DNA from 3 places in the Nocardia sp. NPDC051750 genome. Region 1 is predicted to be linked to each of the others. Evidence: riboswitches for the same ligand, from Rfam matches in the RefSeq annotation. Region 1 holds a riboswitch; each other region holds the start of a gene.
What was found. A riboswitch is a leader RNA that binds a small molecule or an ion and turns the genes downstream of it on or off. The one in region 1 is predicted to bind S-adenosylmethionine.
Positions count from the first base shown of each region.

Region 2: it holds a riboswitch for S-adenosylmethionine, as region 1 does, so the genes downstream of both, ACIA75_RS02205 (rhodanese-like domain-containing protein) here and ACIA75_RS22610 (aminotransferase class V-fold PLP-dependent enzyme) in region 1, are expected to answer to the same signal.
Region 3: it holds a riboswitch for S-adenosylmethionine, as region 1 does, so the genes downstream of both, ACIA75_RS34480 (homoserine O-acetyltransferase) here and ACIA75_RS22610 (aminotransferase class V-fold PLP-dependent enzyme) in region 1, are expected to answer to the same signal.

Region 1 covers NZ_JBITCK010000005.1:179,379-184,466, forward strand. Annotated here, with positions in the region: gene ACIA75_RS22600 (oxygenase MpaB family protein) at 1-648, opposite strand, end outside; gene ACIA75_RS22605 (TetR/AcrR family transcriptional regulator) at 756-1,316, shown strand; SAM riboswitch class IV at 1,721-1,834, shown strand; partial or broken gene ACIA75_RS22610 (aminotransferase class V-fold PLP-dependent enzyme) at 1,881-2,696, shown strand; gene ACIA75_RS22615 (SDR family oxidoreductase) at 3,011-3,718, shown strand; gene ACIA75_RS22620 (ADP-ribosylglycohydrolase family protein) at 4,012-4,977, shown strand; gene ACIA75_RS22625 (DNA-binding response regulator) at 5,068-5,088, opposite strand, start outside.
Region 2 covers NZ_JBITCK010000001.1:509,798-514,885, forward strand. Annotated here, with positions in the region: gene ACIA75_RS02190 (amidohydrolase family protein) at 1-110, opposite strand, end outside; gene ACIA75_RS02195 (FAD-dependent oxidoreductase) at 184-1,572, opposite strand; gene ACIA75_RS02200 (hypothetical protein) at 1,803-2,273, shown strand; SAM riboswitch class IV at 2,338-2,450, shown strand; gene ACIA75_RS02205 (rhodanese-like domain-containing protein) at 2,468-2,884, shown strand; gene ACIA75_RS02210 (O-succinylhomoserine sulfhydrylase) at 2,881-4,095, shown strand; gene ACIA75_RS02215 (HAD-IIA family hydrolase) at 4,259-5,014, opposite strand.
Region 3 covers NZ_JBITCK010000009.1:214,400-219,487, reverse strand. Annotated here, with positions in the region: gene ACIA75_RS34500 (STM4015 family protein) at 1-57, opposite strand, end outside; gene ACIA75_RS34495 (hypothetical protein) at 294-518, shown strand; gene ACIA75_RS34490 (hypothetical protein) at 560-763, shown strand; gene ACIA75_RS34485 (DUF3017 domain-containing protein) at 872-1,117, shown strand; gene ACIA75_RS34480 (homoserine O-acetyltransferase) at 1,128-2,273, opposite strand; SAM riboswitch class IV at 2,516-2,626, opposite strand; gene ACIA75_RS34475 (NADP-dependent isocitrate dehydrogenase) at 2,902-4,119, shown strand; gene ACIA75_RS34470 (transglycosylase SLT domain-containing protein) at 4,270-5,088, opposite strand, start outside.

The DNA of each region.
Region 1 (5,088 bases):
GAAGGTCGGCGACCATCGGTCCAGTGCCCCCGCCACCGTCATACTGCGGAACCAGTTCGCGGTCTCCAGGTTCCGCCGGTAGGGATCGTGGACATACCGCCCCGTCGCCCCGGTGGCCGAGGCGACTTCCGCACCCACGAAGGTGCCCATGAAGTCCTGGATCAGCATGGCCGTCTTTCCGGACATCGAGGCATTGAGCCACAGCCGCCGGCCCCGCTCCCAGCGCCGCGGGTCGAACCACTCCGGCGGATTGTCGAGGTGCTCGAACAGCGCGACGAGTTCCGCCGGCGGATCGTCCACCGTCTCGATTCCGCGCGCGAGTGCCCGGTCGAGCATCCCTCGCCCAGCCGCTGTACCTTCGCGGGCTAAGGCGGCGACCACACCGTCCATCAGTTCGTCGCCCTGCCAGAGATGGTCGGCCATGATCCGGGCCTGCGGGGTGTCGGCCGGTACCCGCTGGACGTCGATCCAGGGCGCGAGCATTCGTTTCCGGGTTTCGAACCACAGCCCGGACGGCGCCACCCGGGGCGGCGGGGGCCGCAGCGGCATACCGGTGCGGAAGTAGTAGTCGAACCGGTGCTTTTTCCCTTCGTCGACGGTTTCGGGTTCCCGGTTCGGCGGGCCTGTCATCGGCTCCTGTGGCAGCATGGGCGAATGCTGACACGAATAATTGCTCGCGTTCAATTCGCATTCTGATGCCCGCCACGCCCCGCGCCACACTCCGCCGGACACCGCGTCAGCAACGCTCGCGAGAGATGGTCCGGCGCATCATCGACGCCGGTCAGGCGGTCCTCATCGCGCACGGATACGAGGGCGCCTCGACGAACCGGATAGCTCGCGCCGCCGGCATCAGCCCGGGTTCGCTCTACCAGTACTTCCCCAACAAGGACGCCGTGATCGGGGCGGCCATCGACCGCTACAACGAAGAGGTCTCCGAGCGGGTCCGCGCGCAGGTCCTGGCGAATATGACGGAGCCACCGGAAGTCGCTCTGCAGCGATCGATCTCCGCTCTGCTGGATGCCCTGGGCAACCAGCCGGAACTGCTGCGTGCGGTGGTCGAGCAGACTCCCCGGCTCAGCGTCGGGCATACGGTCGTCCACTTCGAGGATCAGATCGCCGATCTCACCCGCGCCGCGCTCACCCTGCGCGGATACCGGCCCCACGACGATTCGGATATCCCGACGGCCGCCTGGATGCTCGTGCGGACGGTGGAACATCTGACCGTTCGCTACATCCTGGACCAGCCCGATATTCCCCGCGACGCCTTCCTCGCCAATATCACCCGCATGATCCACAACTACTTCCGCCGGCCGTAAAAGCACAGACCGGGACGGCGGAAGCCGAGCAGTACGCGAGCACCGGGGCCCGCCGCCGGACCGGCAACAACCGCAGCGGCCACGGACCGCTCGGCGACATGAAACATCGGAGGATCTGAATCCGAATTATCGCTCGCAATCTTCGCCCGGACGGCGACACATCGAACCACGGCATCCCAGCCCGGAACGGGCGCTCGCGTCCGTCGCCGCCGCAGTGCTCGGCCCCGACTGCGCGACGGCCGAGCACATGAACAAGCGCGCCACAGAAGCGGTCCCGGTTGCTGCCCGCGACAGCATCCTCGGCACGTGAGCCGAACGGTCATCGCGCGGCAGGCCGCCCCTGGGTTCGGCCGGCATATCGGTGTGGGTTGACAAACTCGCGGACGTCTGAAACTCTCGGTTCAGGTCATGAGTGCCAGCATCGAGCCCCGGCTTGCTGGCCGGCAACCCTCCTCCGCGGTGGGGTGCCCCGGGTGACGACCTGGCCGCCGCTCGATCGAGCGTGGCAAGCGCGGACTCCGTTCCCTCGATCCACCGGAGTCCCCGAATCGATGGGATTGCGTGATGACCGCTGTACTCGACCGGACCGGTGCCCTCGCCTGTGTCTCCGGAGCCGATCTGCGAGTTCCCCTGGTACAGGGCGGAACCCGGACCTACGCCAATTTCGACTACGCCGCCAGCGCGCCCGCGCTGGCACAGGTCACCGACCGGATCGCCGAACTTCTGCCCTATTACGCCAGCGTCCATCGGGGCGCCGGGTACGCCTCGCGGGTGTCCACGCAGTGCTACGAGGCCGCGCGGGAGACGGTGGGCCGGTTCCTGCACTGTGCCGACGATCAGGTAGTGGTCTTCACCCGCAACACCACCGATGCCATCAACCTGCTCGCCGGCTGCGTTCCCGGCGATACGGTGGTGCTCGATATCGAACACCACGCGAACCTGCTGCCCTGGGAGCGCCGTGGTCGCCGGGTGGTGCGCGCCGCCGATACCGTCGCGGAAACCTTGCGCCGGCTGGCGGCCGAACTGTGCGCGAAACCTGCCGCCCTGCTGGCGGTGACCGGCGCCTCCAACGTGACCGGTGAACTGCTGCCACTGGACCGTCTGGCCGCGCTCGCGCACCAGTGCGGTGCCCGGATCCTGGTGGACGCGGCGCAGCTCGCCCCGCACCGGCGAATCGACCTGTGCGCCACCGGTATCGACTACCTGGTGCTGTCCGGGCACAAGCTGTATGCCCCGTTCGGCGCCGGGGTGCTGGCCGGCCGCCGGGACTGGCTCGATACCAGCATCGGCCTGGGCGCTACCCAGGAGGACATCGATCGGCTCCTCGAAGCCGTTGCCGCACTGGTCGACCGGGGGCCGCGCTGGGAGTATGCCGGCACCGCCGGGCGCTGGGATCCGGTACCGGAGACCCGGCCGGGCCTGGCGCCCGGTCACGCCGCGGGTAACGCACCGTGCACGGTGTGAGTGCATCCACCGGCGTTGCGCAGGGTTGAGGTCCAGCCACATCCGTCGTGATCTCATCCGTCCCGATCGCGCCGACGGGCCCGCAGGGCAGTGAGCGCAATCCCCGCCGGCACAGATTTCCGCGGCACGAGGAGCGCGGATCCCTCGCCGGCCAACGAGAAGAATTGCATTCTGCCTTTTGCGAAGCATATTCTCATCAGGCGATGGGCAGTCGGGTCGAGGAGCAGATGATGACGGAAACCGCAGTGATCACCGGAGCCGCGGGTGGGATCGGGGAGCATACGGCCCGCCGATTGGCGGCACAGGGCGTGCGTTGTGTGCTGGTGGACCGCAACCCGCTGGTCGAACAGGTCGCCGCGGAATTGGGTGGCGACGCGGTCGTCGGGGATCTGGCCGATCCGGCCCTGTCCCGGGTCGCCGTCGCCGCGGCCGGCGAGCGGGTAGACCTGCTCGTCCTCAACGCCGGAATCAACTCCGTGGACAAGGATCCCGCGGATCTCGATCTCGATCGCTACCACGCGGTCGTCGGTGTCAACCAGCATGCCGTCGTCTGGGGTCTGCGGGCCGCCCTTCCCGTCATGCGGCGGCAGGGCGGCGGTTCCATCGTGATCACCGCGTCGCACGCGGGAATCGCGGGGGTACCGCAAGACCCGATCTACACGATGACCAAACACGCCGTCATCGGGCTGGTCCGTGCCCTGCACGGCCGGCTCGCAGAAGAAGGTATCCGCTTGAGCGCGGTATGCCCCGGCCTGGTGGACACGCCGCTCACCGCAGGTGGGCGCGAGCGGTTCCGCGCAGCGGGCATCCCGATGCTGCAAGCCGATGAGGTGGCGGGCGCCGTCGAACAGTTGCTGCGCAACGGTGAACCGGGCACCGAACTCGTGGTCCGCCCCGGACAACCGGCCACCCGATACCTCGCCGCACCGATTCCGTGAAGATCCGGCCCGGGCCACCGAACCTGCGCTTCGGTGGCCGAGGTCGGCGCGGGTGGTCATTTCGGTGACCGCGGCTGTCAGGACCGTGTCCAGACCCCGTCCCCGCGCACAGCGGGCCACGTACCGGGCACCGGCAACCGGCCGCATGTGACACAGCGCGGACAGTAGGGGAACTGCCGCTGCGACTGGCGAAACGCGTCTCGCGACAACCTGAGTCAGCCCCGGTCCGTCCGGAAAGGTCAGGCACCGACTCGGCGGAGAGCAGCTCCCCGGCACAGGTACAATCAAGCGCGATGCATATCGAACTGATGCTCGATTCACTCGATGGGCTGTCTGTGGGGGATGCGCTGGGGGCCGAATTTCCCGTGATGCGCCGCTCGATACCGGATCTCCGGGCCGGAAAACTCACTGTCGGACCGTGGGGCTGGACCGACGATACCGAAATGGCCTGCACCGTCGTCGCCGAACTCGGCGGCCGCGGTGCGATCGATCAGGATCGGCTGGCCGCGGCGTTCGCGCGCCGGTTCGATCCGCGCCGTGACTACGGCTTCATCTCGGTCGGCACCCTCCGCCGGATCCAGGAGGGTGTGCACTGGCGGGACGCCGCCGGATCCGCCTACGACCACCAGGGCTCCTGCGGTAACGGGGCCGCCATGCGGGTCGCCCCGCTGGGCGCCTACTTCGCCGGCGACCCGGACCGGATCGCCGCGCAGGCGGCCTTGTCGGCGGAGGTCACCCATCTGCATCCCAAGGGGGTCAGCGGCGCGGTCGCGGTGGCGCTCGCGGCCGGGCAGGCCGCACAGGCCCGCCTGACCGGAACACGGCCCACGCCGGAGGAATTCGTCACCGCCGTCGCCCGCCGCCTCGAGGACGGCGAAACGACCCGGCTGATCCACCACGCCCGCACCCTGCTCGGCGCTCCCGTCGAGCAGGCCGCGGCCGAGCTGGGCAACGGATCCCGGGTGACCGCGCAGAACACGGTGCCCTTCACAATATGGGCAGCGGCAACACATCTGACCGACTACCCGGCCGCGATCACCACCTGTATCGCGGCCGACGGCGATATCGACACCACCAGCGCTATCGTCGGCGGAATCGTCGCGGCGTGCACCGGTAAGGGCGGTTCCACCGGGGTGCCACAGGCCTGGCTCGCCGCGCGCGAGCCGTTGCCCGGCTGGTTCGATTCCGCCCTCCGATCGGCACCGCACAAGAAGTCCGGCTTCGCTCGTCTCCGGCAGTGGATGTCCAGTACCTCGTAACGACCGCCGACTGGTTCTGCCGTGCATCGCGGTCGGCGATCAGTAGCCTCGAGCATCTGCCCGGCCGCTCCGCCTCGTCCGGCGAACCGGTCAGATCCAGCCCTTCTCACG
Region 2 (5,088 bases), on a different contig from region 1:
CGGGACATCCGGCGGCGGTAGTCGGCGATCGTATAAGGCTCCGGTAGGTAGCCCTCATTTTCGATCAGCGGAAAACGCGGATCGATGATGTGTACATGGGCATCGAACACGGATACAGAATGCCTGATATGTCGTGGTGATGCCCGCCCCTCCCAGCTCTGGGTGGTCGGAGCGGGCTCGGATCTACACCTTGTGCGGTTCGCTGGCCCGCAGCATGTCCTCGCGCTCGACGACCTTGACCCGCTCGCGGCCCTCCGGCTCACCCAGCGACCGCTCGTGTGCGTCGAGGCGGTACCAGCCGGCCCACGTGGTGAACGGGATACCGCGGCCCTCGAGGAACTCGGTCACCGCGTCCAGTTCCGGATGCTCGGCCGGGGCGAAATTCTTGCTGTCGTCCAGCAGGCAGGCCACCGTCTCGTTGGCATCGCCCTTGGTGTGGCCGATCAGGCCGACCGGGCCACGCTTGATCCAGCCGGTCACATAGGTGCCGGGCATGAAGCGGGCGGCACCGTCGGCGTTCTCGTCGACCAGTACGCGACCGGCCTCGTTCGGGATCACGCCGGCCTGATCGTCGAACGGCAGTTCGGAGATGTTCTGCGACAGGTAGCCCACGGCCCGGTAGATGGCCTGCACATCCCAGTCCCGGAAATTCCCGGTACCCTTCACGTTGCCGGTGCCGTCGAGCTGGGTGCGCTCGGTACGCAGGCCCACGACCTTGCCGTCCTCGCCCACGATCTCGGCGGGTGATTCGAAGAAGTGCAGGAACAGCTTGTGTGGACGGTCGCCCTGATCCCGGATCGCCCACTGTTCGAGGGTGTTGGCGACCATATCGACCTGCTTGGAATGCCGGCGCGCGGCTTCGGAACCCTCGTCGTAGTCGATGTCCTCGGGATCCACGATCACCTCGATCGTGGGCGAATGGTCGAGTTCACGCAGCTCGAGCGGGGTGAACTTGGCCTGCGCCGGCCCGCGGCGGCCGAAGACGTGCACCTCGACAGCCTTGTTGCCCTTCAGGCCCTCGTAGACGTTCGGCGGGATCTCGGTCGGCAGCAGTTCGTCACCGGTCTTGGCGAGCACCCGCGCCACATCGAGCGCGACATTGCCCACCCCCAGCACCGCCACCTTCTCCGCGTCCAGCGGCCAGGTGCGCGGCACATCCGGATGCCCGTCGTACCAGGACACGAAATCGGCGGCACCGTAGGAACCGTCCAGGTCGATACCCGGGATAGGCAACGCCCGGTCGGCGTTGGCGCCGGTGGAGAAGATCACCGCGTCGTAGAAACGCCGCAGATCCGACAGGGTGATATCGGTGCCGTAATCGATATTGCCCAGCAGCCGCACCTGTTCCTTGTCCAGGACCTTGTGCAGCGCGGTCACGATCCCCTTGATCCGCGGATGGTCCGGCGCGACACCGTAACGGATCAGACCGAACGGCGCCGGCATCCGCTCGAACAGGTCGATCGAAACCTCGGCATCCGACTTCATCAACGCGTCAGCGGCATAGATCCCCGCCGGACCAGCCCCCACGATCGCGATCCGAAGCGGGCGATTCGCTTCCTTCTGCTCGGTCATCTGTTACGCGCACCCTTATCGGTCGAAAGAATCACTGGCGTTGTACTTAGCTTAGGCTAAGTTGACGCGTGGCCCGTATGCGCCGTTCTCGCGCCGTCCCGGGGCAGCCGGTTCGCTGCACGTCTTCCCACGTCTCCGCGGCGACTGCTGTGCCGTCCACCCGCGGTCACTCGCAATTCTATCGGGGTGTGGGCGCACCATCGATCCCGGGACCAGGGATGATCATCGGTATGAGCGATGCCGGACCCGCCGACGACCCGTCGGACGCCGACCCGGATACCACCCCGGCACGGCGCACGATCACGCCGTTCGCCGTGGCCGCGGTGATCGCGGCCCTGATCCTGGGCGGCATCCTGCTGATGGGCCTACTGTCGCCCGTTGAGAAAAATGTCACAGATTCCGACCGGATCGCGGGCGCGGTCCGCGACTTCGCCCAAGTGAGCAGCCGCTACGGTCCGGAACCGCCGCGCGAAGCGGTCTGCCCGGGATTCGTTCCCGCCCGCTCACCGCTGGCCGGACGGCTCATGCCCGGCGAGACCGGAAAAGACGTCGAGATCACGAAATTCGGCCCGGTCCAAGTCAACGGCGACAACGCGACCATCGAAGTGACCAGCCGGGTGGAGGACGCGGAAGCAACCTCGACCTGGTGGCTGTTCCACACCGACGGCGAGTGGCGGGTGTGCAACCAGCCGATCGAATGATTTCCCGCCGGGTGTCAACCGGGGTTTGACAGGGTCCGCTCAGGCCGGGCAATCTCATTGCTTAGGTCATGAGTGCCAGCGCCAAGCCCCGGCTCGCTGGTCGGCAACCCTCCTCCGCGGTGGGGTGCTCCGGGTGACGACCTGGCACGCATCGAACGGATGCGGCAAGTGCGGATTCGCAGGAGGTACCACGTATGAGTTATGCAGGTGATATCGGTCCACAGCAGGCCTGGGAACTGCTGGCCGAGAATCCGGACGCCGTCCTCGTGGACGTGCGCACCGAAGCCGAATGGAAGTTCGTCGGCGTTCCCGACACGAGCCCCATCGCCAAGCCGACACTGCTGGTGGAGTGGGTCGATGCCACCGGGGCGCGCAACACGGAATTCCTCGATCAGTTGCGCTCGGCGCTGGGCGACCGGCCGGCCGACGCCCCGGTGCTCTTCCTGTGCCGCTCGGGTCAGCGTTCGGCGCATGCCGCCGACGCGGCGACCGGCGCCGGTATCGCGCCCGCATACAACATCTCCGAAGGATTCGAAGGCCACCTCGACGAGTTCGGGCACCGCGGCGGCGCCGGCTGGCGGGCCCACGGACTGCCCTGGCGGCAGTCGTGATCAGCGGTGGTGCGTTCGAACGCGCGCTGCCCGAGGGTGTCGGCCCGGCCACGCTGGGTGTGCGCGGCGGCCTGAGCCGGTCCGGCTTCGAGGAGACCTCCGAAGCGCTGTACCTGAACTCGGGCTTCGTCTACGCCAGCGCCGAAGCCGCCGAGGCGGCGTTCACCGGCGAGTCCCCGCATTACGTGTACTCCCGCTACGGGAACCCGACGGTGGCCATGTTCCAGGAACGGATGCGGCTGCTCGACGGTGCCGAAGCGTGTTTCGCGACCGCCAGCGGTATGTCCGCAGTGTTCGTCGCGCTCGGCGCGCTCCTGAAGGCGGGTGACCGGCTGGTCGCCGCACGCAGCCTGTTCGGATCGTGTTTCGTGGTGTGCAACGAAATCCTGCCGCGCTGGGGTATCGAGACGGTTTTCGTCGACGGTGAAGATCTCGACCAGTGGGAAGCGGCGCTGGCCGAACCCACCGCCGCGGTGTTCTTCGAAACCCCGGCCAACCCGATGCAGACCCTGGTCGACGTGCGCAAGGTCTGTGAACTCGCGCACGCCGCGGGCGCGAAGGTGGTGCTGGACAACGTATTCGCCACGCCGCTGCTGCAACGCGGGTTCGAACTCGGCGCGGATGTGATCGTGTACTCCGGCACCAAGCACATCGACGGCCAGGGCCGGGTGCTCGGCGGGGCGATCCTCGGGTCGGAGGAGTACATCGAGGGTCCGGTCAAAACCCTCATGCGGCACACCGGTCCGGCACTGAGCCCGTTCAATGCGTGGACGCTGCTCAAGGGCTTGGAAACCATGCCGCTGCGGGTCCGGCAGTCGACCGAGTCCGCGCTGCGCATCGCGCGGTATCTGGACGAACACCCGGCGGTGAGCTGGGTGCGCTACCCGTTCCTGGAATCCCACCCGCAATACAAGCTGGCCGCGGACCAGATGAGCGGCGGCGGGACGGTGGTGACCTTCGAACTGAAAGCATCCGCCGAAGCGGCCAAGGCCCGAGCTTTCGAGATGCTCAATGGATTGCGGATCATCGATATTTCCAACAATCTCGGCGACGCCAAATCCCTCATCACTCATCCCGCGACCACCACGCATCGGGCAATGGGTCCGGAAGGCCGGGCCTCGATCGGATTGTCGGACGCGGTGGTGCGAATCTCGATCGGCCTGGAAGATATCGAAGATCTCCTCGGCGATCTCGACCGAGCATTGGGCTGACCGAGTTCACCGTCGTGAATGAGCGCCCGCGGCACCGGTTTCGTTATGGCATCGGGCGACTGCACCGGCAGGATCGATGCCGATACCGAGTCGGTCCGAACTGGAGCTCGTCCGTTGAGTCCGAATTTTCCGATCCGGCCGATGCATCACGGGCCCCTGATCGTCAGGTGAACGGAGTGCGTACCCGCCCCACCAGTTCGGCGACCGAGTTGAGCACCGTGGTCGGCCGGTAGGGGAAGTGTTCGACCGACATCTTCGTCGAGATCCCGGTGGTCACCAGGATGGTGCGCATTCCGGCCTCCATCCCCGAGATGACGTCGGTGTCCATCCGGTCGCCGATCATCACGCTGGTCTGCGAATGGGCGTCGATCCGGCGCAGTGCCGAGCGCATCATCAACGGGTTCGGTTTGCCGATGTAGTACGGGTCGCGGCCGGTCGCGCGGGTGATCAGGGCCGCTACCGAACCGGTCGCGGGCAGTACACCGTCGCGGGACGGGCCGGTCGGGTCTGGGTTGGTGGCTATGAAACGGGCGCCTCGTTCGACCAGCCGGATCGCGGTGGTGATCGCCTCGAACGAGTAGGTGCGGGTCTCGCCCAGCACCACGTAATCGGGGTCGACCTCGGTCAGCACGTAGCCGATCTCGTGCAAAGCGGTGGTGAGGCCGGACTCACCGACCACGTACGCCGTCCCGCCCGGCCGCTGCTCATTCAGGAAACTCGCGGTGGCCAGGGCCGAGGTCCAGATCGACTGTTCCGGGATGTCCAGCCCCGTCTGCCGGAGCCGGGCCTGCAGGTCGCGTGGGGTGCGGATGGAATTGTTGGTCAGAACCAGGAAGGGGATCTCCTCGGACCGCAGTTCGGCCAGGAATTCATCCGCACCGGGCACCATATGGTCCTCGGATACCAGCACACCGTCCATATCGGTGAGGTAGGACAGGATCGGGTCATCTGTACTCACCCGTCAATTCTGCGCTTCACTCCGTCGGTGGTGGG
Region 3 (5,088 bases), on a different contig from region 1:
GAAATCGAAGACGGGAAGCCCGCCGAACTCTTCCAGTCGCTCGAGATACTCGGGCATTCTCTGTTCCTCTCCCCGAAGCCGATATCGGCTCGATGTCCGCGATCGTTCTACCAACCCGGACCGACATCCGCAGCCCGAGAACGGACGGCTCGCCCGGTCACAGTGCGAATCGCCGGCACGTTCGGCTCACGTACCAGCCGAAGGGAGATGCCCTGATCATTCCGATCGACAGTGCGGCGGCTGCCGCATCGGCCGAAAGGTGGCGGCCCGCACCACGGGACCGCCGCGGCCGGATGGTGCTGGCGCTCGGTGAGGTGACCGGGCATGCCCATGCGATCACCTCACCCGGCAAGCTCTTCCGCGATCCGCACACACCGAATTCCATGGTGTTGTATCTGCCCGAGGGAGGGAGCCTGGTGCACGAAGAACATGCCACGATCGGCCTGCCGAAGGGGTGGTATCGGGTTGTGCGGCAACGCGAGTACCTGCCGGGTGCCGTCCGGATCGTCGCGGACTGACGCGGCCGGTAACTGTGAGCGAGACAGGAACGAGGGAACCGTTGACCGAATTCGAGCAGTGGCGGACACTGTCCGCCGCCACCGGACCCGGCAACCGGGCCATGGCCGAGGCGGGCGTGCGGCGCGCCTACGAAAGTGCGGGGCTACCCGGCCCCGAGCCGATCGTGGACCGTATCCGTACCGGGATCGTTGCCTGGACCTTCGGCTTGACCGCTGAGGAGTACGAGCCGGTCGCGCAGACCTGACCGCCGGCGTCTGGAACAATCGCACCTGTGACCGACGCCGAGACTGTGACCGAGGACGATCCCGGCACCGGCAACCGCCTGGCTGTGTTCCTGCGCTGCCACCTGCCGATGGTGGTGGTCGTTGCGGTGATCGCGGTCGCCGTGGTTTTCGTCGCGCAGGACCGGTGGCGGCGCGGGGCGTTCTTCTTCGGCGGCGCGACGCTGATCGCGGCCGCGTTCCGGTTGTGCCTGCCGACACTGCGGGTGGGCTTGCTCGCGGTCCGCAGCAGACCCTTCGATGTGGGTGCGCTGACTCTGCTGGGCGCAGCGATCGTCTTCCTCGCCGCCACCATCAATACGCTGGGCGTGGGCTGAACCGGCCGGTTCAGCGGCTGGAACGGGCCAGGTCCATCGTCTGGTCCAGCAGTTTGCCGATGGCCTCGGCTTCGGTGAGGAACGCGTCGTGGCCGTCCCGGGACGCGATGACCTCGAAATGCCGGCAGCCGGGCAGCCCCTCCGCCAGCTCCCGCTGGGTGTGCAGCGGATACAGCCGGTCGGAGTCGATTCCGCCCACGATGCACGGCACCGGAGTGCTCGCCATCGCCGCGTCGATCCCGCCGCGGCCGCGCCCGATATCGTGGCGGTTCATCGCCTCGCTGAGCAGCACGTAGGTGGCCGGGTCGAAACGTCTCCCCAGTTTCTCGGCCTGGTATTCGAGGTAGCTCTGCACCGCGTACCGGCCGCCCTCCCAGGGGTCCTCACCGGTCTGCGGGCTGTTGCCGAAACGGCTGTCCAGTTCGACCTCGGTGCGGTAGGTGAGATGCGCGATCCGCCGCGCGATACCCATCCCGGCCGTCGGCGCGCGCCCGGTGCCGTGATAATTCCCGCCCTGCCAGTCGGGGTCGCCGGTGATGGCGGCGATCTGGGTGGTCTGCGTGCCGATCTGGTCGGCGGTCGCGCGGGCACCCACCGCGAGGATCAGGGCCGAAGCGATGCGTTCCGGCGCGCACAGCATCCACTCCAGGACCCGCATCCCGCCCATCGATCCGCCGACCGCCGCGGCCAGGCGGTCGATGCCCAGCAGGTCGAACAGGCGCAGCTCGGCGCTCACCTGATCACGGATGGAGATTTCCGGGAATCGCGCACCCCACGGTGCCCCGTCCGGGGCCGGCGTTGCGGGTCCGGTGCTGCCCTGACAGCCGCCGAGCACGTTGGTGGCGACCACACACCATTCGCCGGTGTCGATCGGTGCGCCCGGTCCGACCATCCCGTTCCACCACCCGGGCTGGGGATGTTCGGCATCCGGTTCGCCCACCACGTGGGAGTCGCCGGTCAGCGCGTGCTCGATCAGCACCACATTGTCCCTGGCGGGTGACAGCTCGCCCCAGCGCTGCACGGTCAGCCGGACAGCCGGCACCCTGGCACCGTTCTCCAGGGTGAGGTCGCCGATATCGATCTGGCCGGGGGTGCCGTCGGCCGGGGGTAACTGCGCGACGGCTGCGGCCGTGGTCGGTTCGGTGCCCACCGTCACGCGATGGCTTCCGCGCGACGGACCGCATCCCGCGGCAATATCCGATGTGTATCAATCATGTCCCGGCCGCGCGGCGTCGGCGGCACGGCGGCCGGATGTTGCCGGTGGGTCGCTCGGACAGCGGTCGCGCCGGGGATACTGCCATCGGTCATATCGTGCTCCAGAGACATAGGGGGTTGCTCGCCGACAAGCGGGGGTGCCGGATCAACGTGACCAGCACCGGCACATAACGGCGACCTCCTGACGTGCGCTTGCTCCCGGCTTTCGGAAGCCCGGTCATCACCCGGAGCACCCCACCGCAGCAGGAGGGTTGCCGGCCAGCGAGCCGGGGCTTGTTGCTGGCGCTCATAACCTGCTCAACATGGTAGCGGTGCGCTCTGATGGATCGAAATCGGCCTACGCCCCTACCAGGTAATCTTGTGGCGCGGTTCACCCGTGTGAGATCTCACTACCGGGGCTGGCTGCACCGTGAGACCACCCGAAGCAGTACGCTCGTCTTGGTTACACCAGACGTCTCGTGGACAACGCGGGATGTATACGTTGTCTGTTGAACAGCTGGGGTCCGCTCACAAGCGTGTTCGCCTGGCCGTGCAATGAGGGCACCAGTCTTAGGAGGACACGAAGATCCATGTCCAAGATCAAGGTTGAAGGCACCGTCGTAGAACTCGACGGCGACGAGATGACCCGGATCATCTGGCAGTTCATCAAGGACAAGCTGATCCACCCGTACCTCGACGTGAATCTCGAGTACTACGACCTCGGCATCGAGTACCGCGACAAGACCGACGACCAGGTCACCGTGGATGCTGCCAATGCCATCAAGGAACACGGCGTCGGCGTGAAATGCGCGACGATCACCCCCGACGAGGCCCGCGTCGAGGAATTCGGTCTCAAGAAGATGTGGCGGTCGCCCAACGGCACCATCCGCAACATTCTCGGCGGCACCATCTTCCGCGCGCCGATCATCATCTCCAACGTTCCGCGCCTGGTCCCCGGCTGGACCAAGCCGATCATCATCGGCCGTCATGCCTTCGGCGACCAGTATCGCGCCACCGACTTCAAGGTCTTCCAGGCCGGCACCGTCACCCTCACCTTCACTCCCGAGGACGGCAGCGAGCCGATCGTGCACGAGGTCGTGCAGATGCCGGAAGACGGCGGCGTCGTGATGGGTATGTACAACTTCAAGAAGTCCATCGAGGATTTCGCGCGCGCCTCGTTCAACTACGGGCTGCAGCAGAACTACCCCGTCTACATGTCGACGAAGAACACCATCTTGAAGGCCTACGACGGCATGTTCAAGGATACTTTCGAGGCGGTGTTCGAGGCCGAGTTCAAGACCCAGTTCGAGGCGGCCGGCCTGACCTACGAGCACCGGCTGATCGACGATATGGTCGCCTCCTCCATGAAGTGGGAGGGCGGCTACGTCTGGGCCTGCAAGAACTACGACGGTGACGTGCAGTCCGATACCGTCGCGCAGGGCTTCGGCTCGCTCGGCCTGATGACCTCGGTGCTGCTGACTCCGGACGGCCGGACCTGTGAGGCCGAGGCCGCGCACGGCACGGTCACCCGGCACTATCGCCAGCATCAGCAGGGCAAGCCGACTTCGACCAACCCGATCGCGTCGATCTTCGCCTGGACCCGTGGCCTCGAGCACCGGGGCAAGCTGGACAACACCCCCGAGGTGATCGGTTTCGCGCAGACCCTCGAGGACGTGGTCATCAAGACCGTCGAGGGCGGCCAGATGACGAAGGACCTCGCCGCACTGGTGGGCGGGGACCAGGGCTACCTCACCACCGAGGAATTCCTCGCCGCGCTCGACGCCAACCTGGCGCGCGCGCTGCGCTGACAACACCGCGGCTCCACGGCACCCGGCGTGCGAACAGCGCCCGGATCGTGGAGCCGCAGCGTCCCCGGGGCGCCGAGAACAGGGCTGTGTTCTCGGCGCCCTTTGCCGTGGGTGCGGCCGTGCGGGTCCCGCGTGCGCGGATATCGCCGTTCAGTAGCCCTTCGCGGGTCTGTTCGGGTCGGTCTGTTGGACGGCGGACTGCAGGTTGCTGCCGTCCGGAGCGACGTCGTAGCGATCCATCACGTAGCTCATGCTGGCGGCGACATTTGCGACCGGGTCGTGGATATCGGTGGACGTTCCCCGCACGTGGTAGGCCCGGAAGGTGCCGGGAATCGTCTGCGTGAGCCCCCGTGAATTCTGTCCCGACGCGGCATTGCTGTCCCAGTTGTTGACGGCATTGGGATTTCCGCCGGACTCTCGTGCGATCAACACCTGGTATCCGCGCGTCCAGTTCTCGCGGGCCTCGGGGTCCTGGATGCCCAAGGCATCCAGTGCGCCGGAAATCGCCGCGGCGGTGCTCGTGTTGCCGGTGTAGCGGGAGTAATCGGATTCTGCGCCGGACAGGTATCTCGGCCTGTCCTCTTCTTCCTCGTCCGATTCACGTTCGCGGTTGTCATCACCCGGCATCATGGGGAACATCGGTGGGATGCTCCCCATGTTCCCGGGGGAGTTGGTGCCGGTGTTGCCGAGTTCGGTGGTGCCGGCCCGGCCGAGGTCCGAGGTGCCGCCATCGATGTGGTAGCTCTCCTCACCGATCCACGACACGGCGGACTCGGTTTCGCCGAATACGTCGTCGACCGTATCGAGGACGTATTCGAGAAGCTTCGCCTCGGTGTGCGCCGGCAGCCTCCCGTGCCGGTCCAATGGATAGGAGCCGCCCAGGAACATTTGCAGCGCCTGCACATGGAACTTGATGGCCGTGAGCTTCGTGCTGGAGGCGTCGTATGTGCTGCCGGCGGAAATCATCAC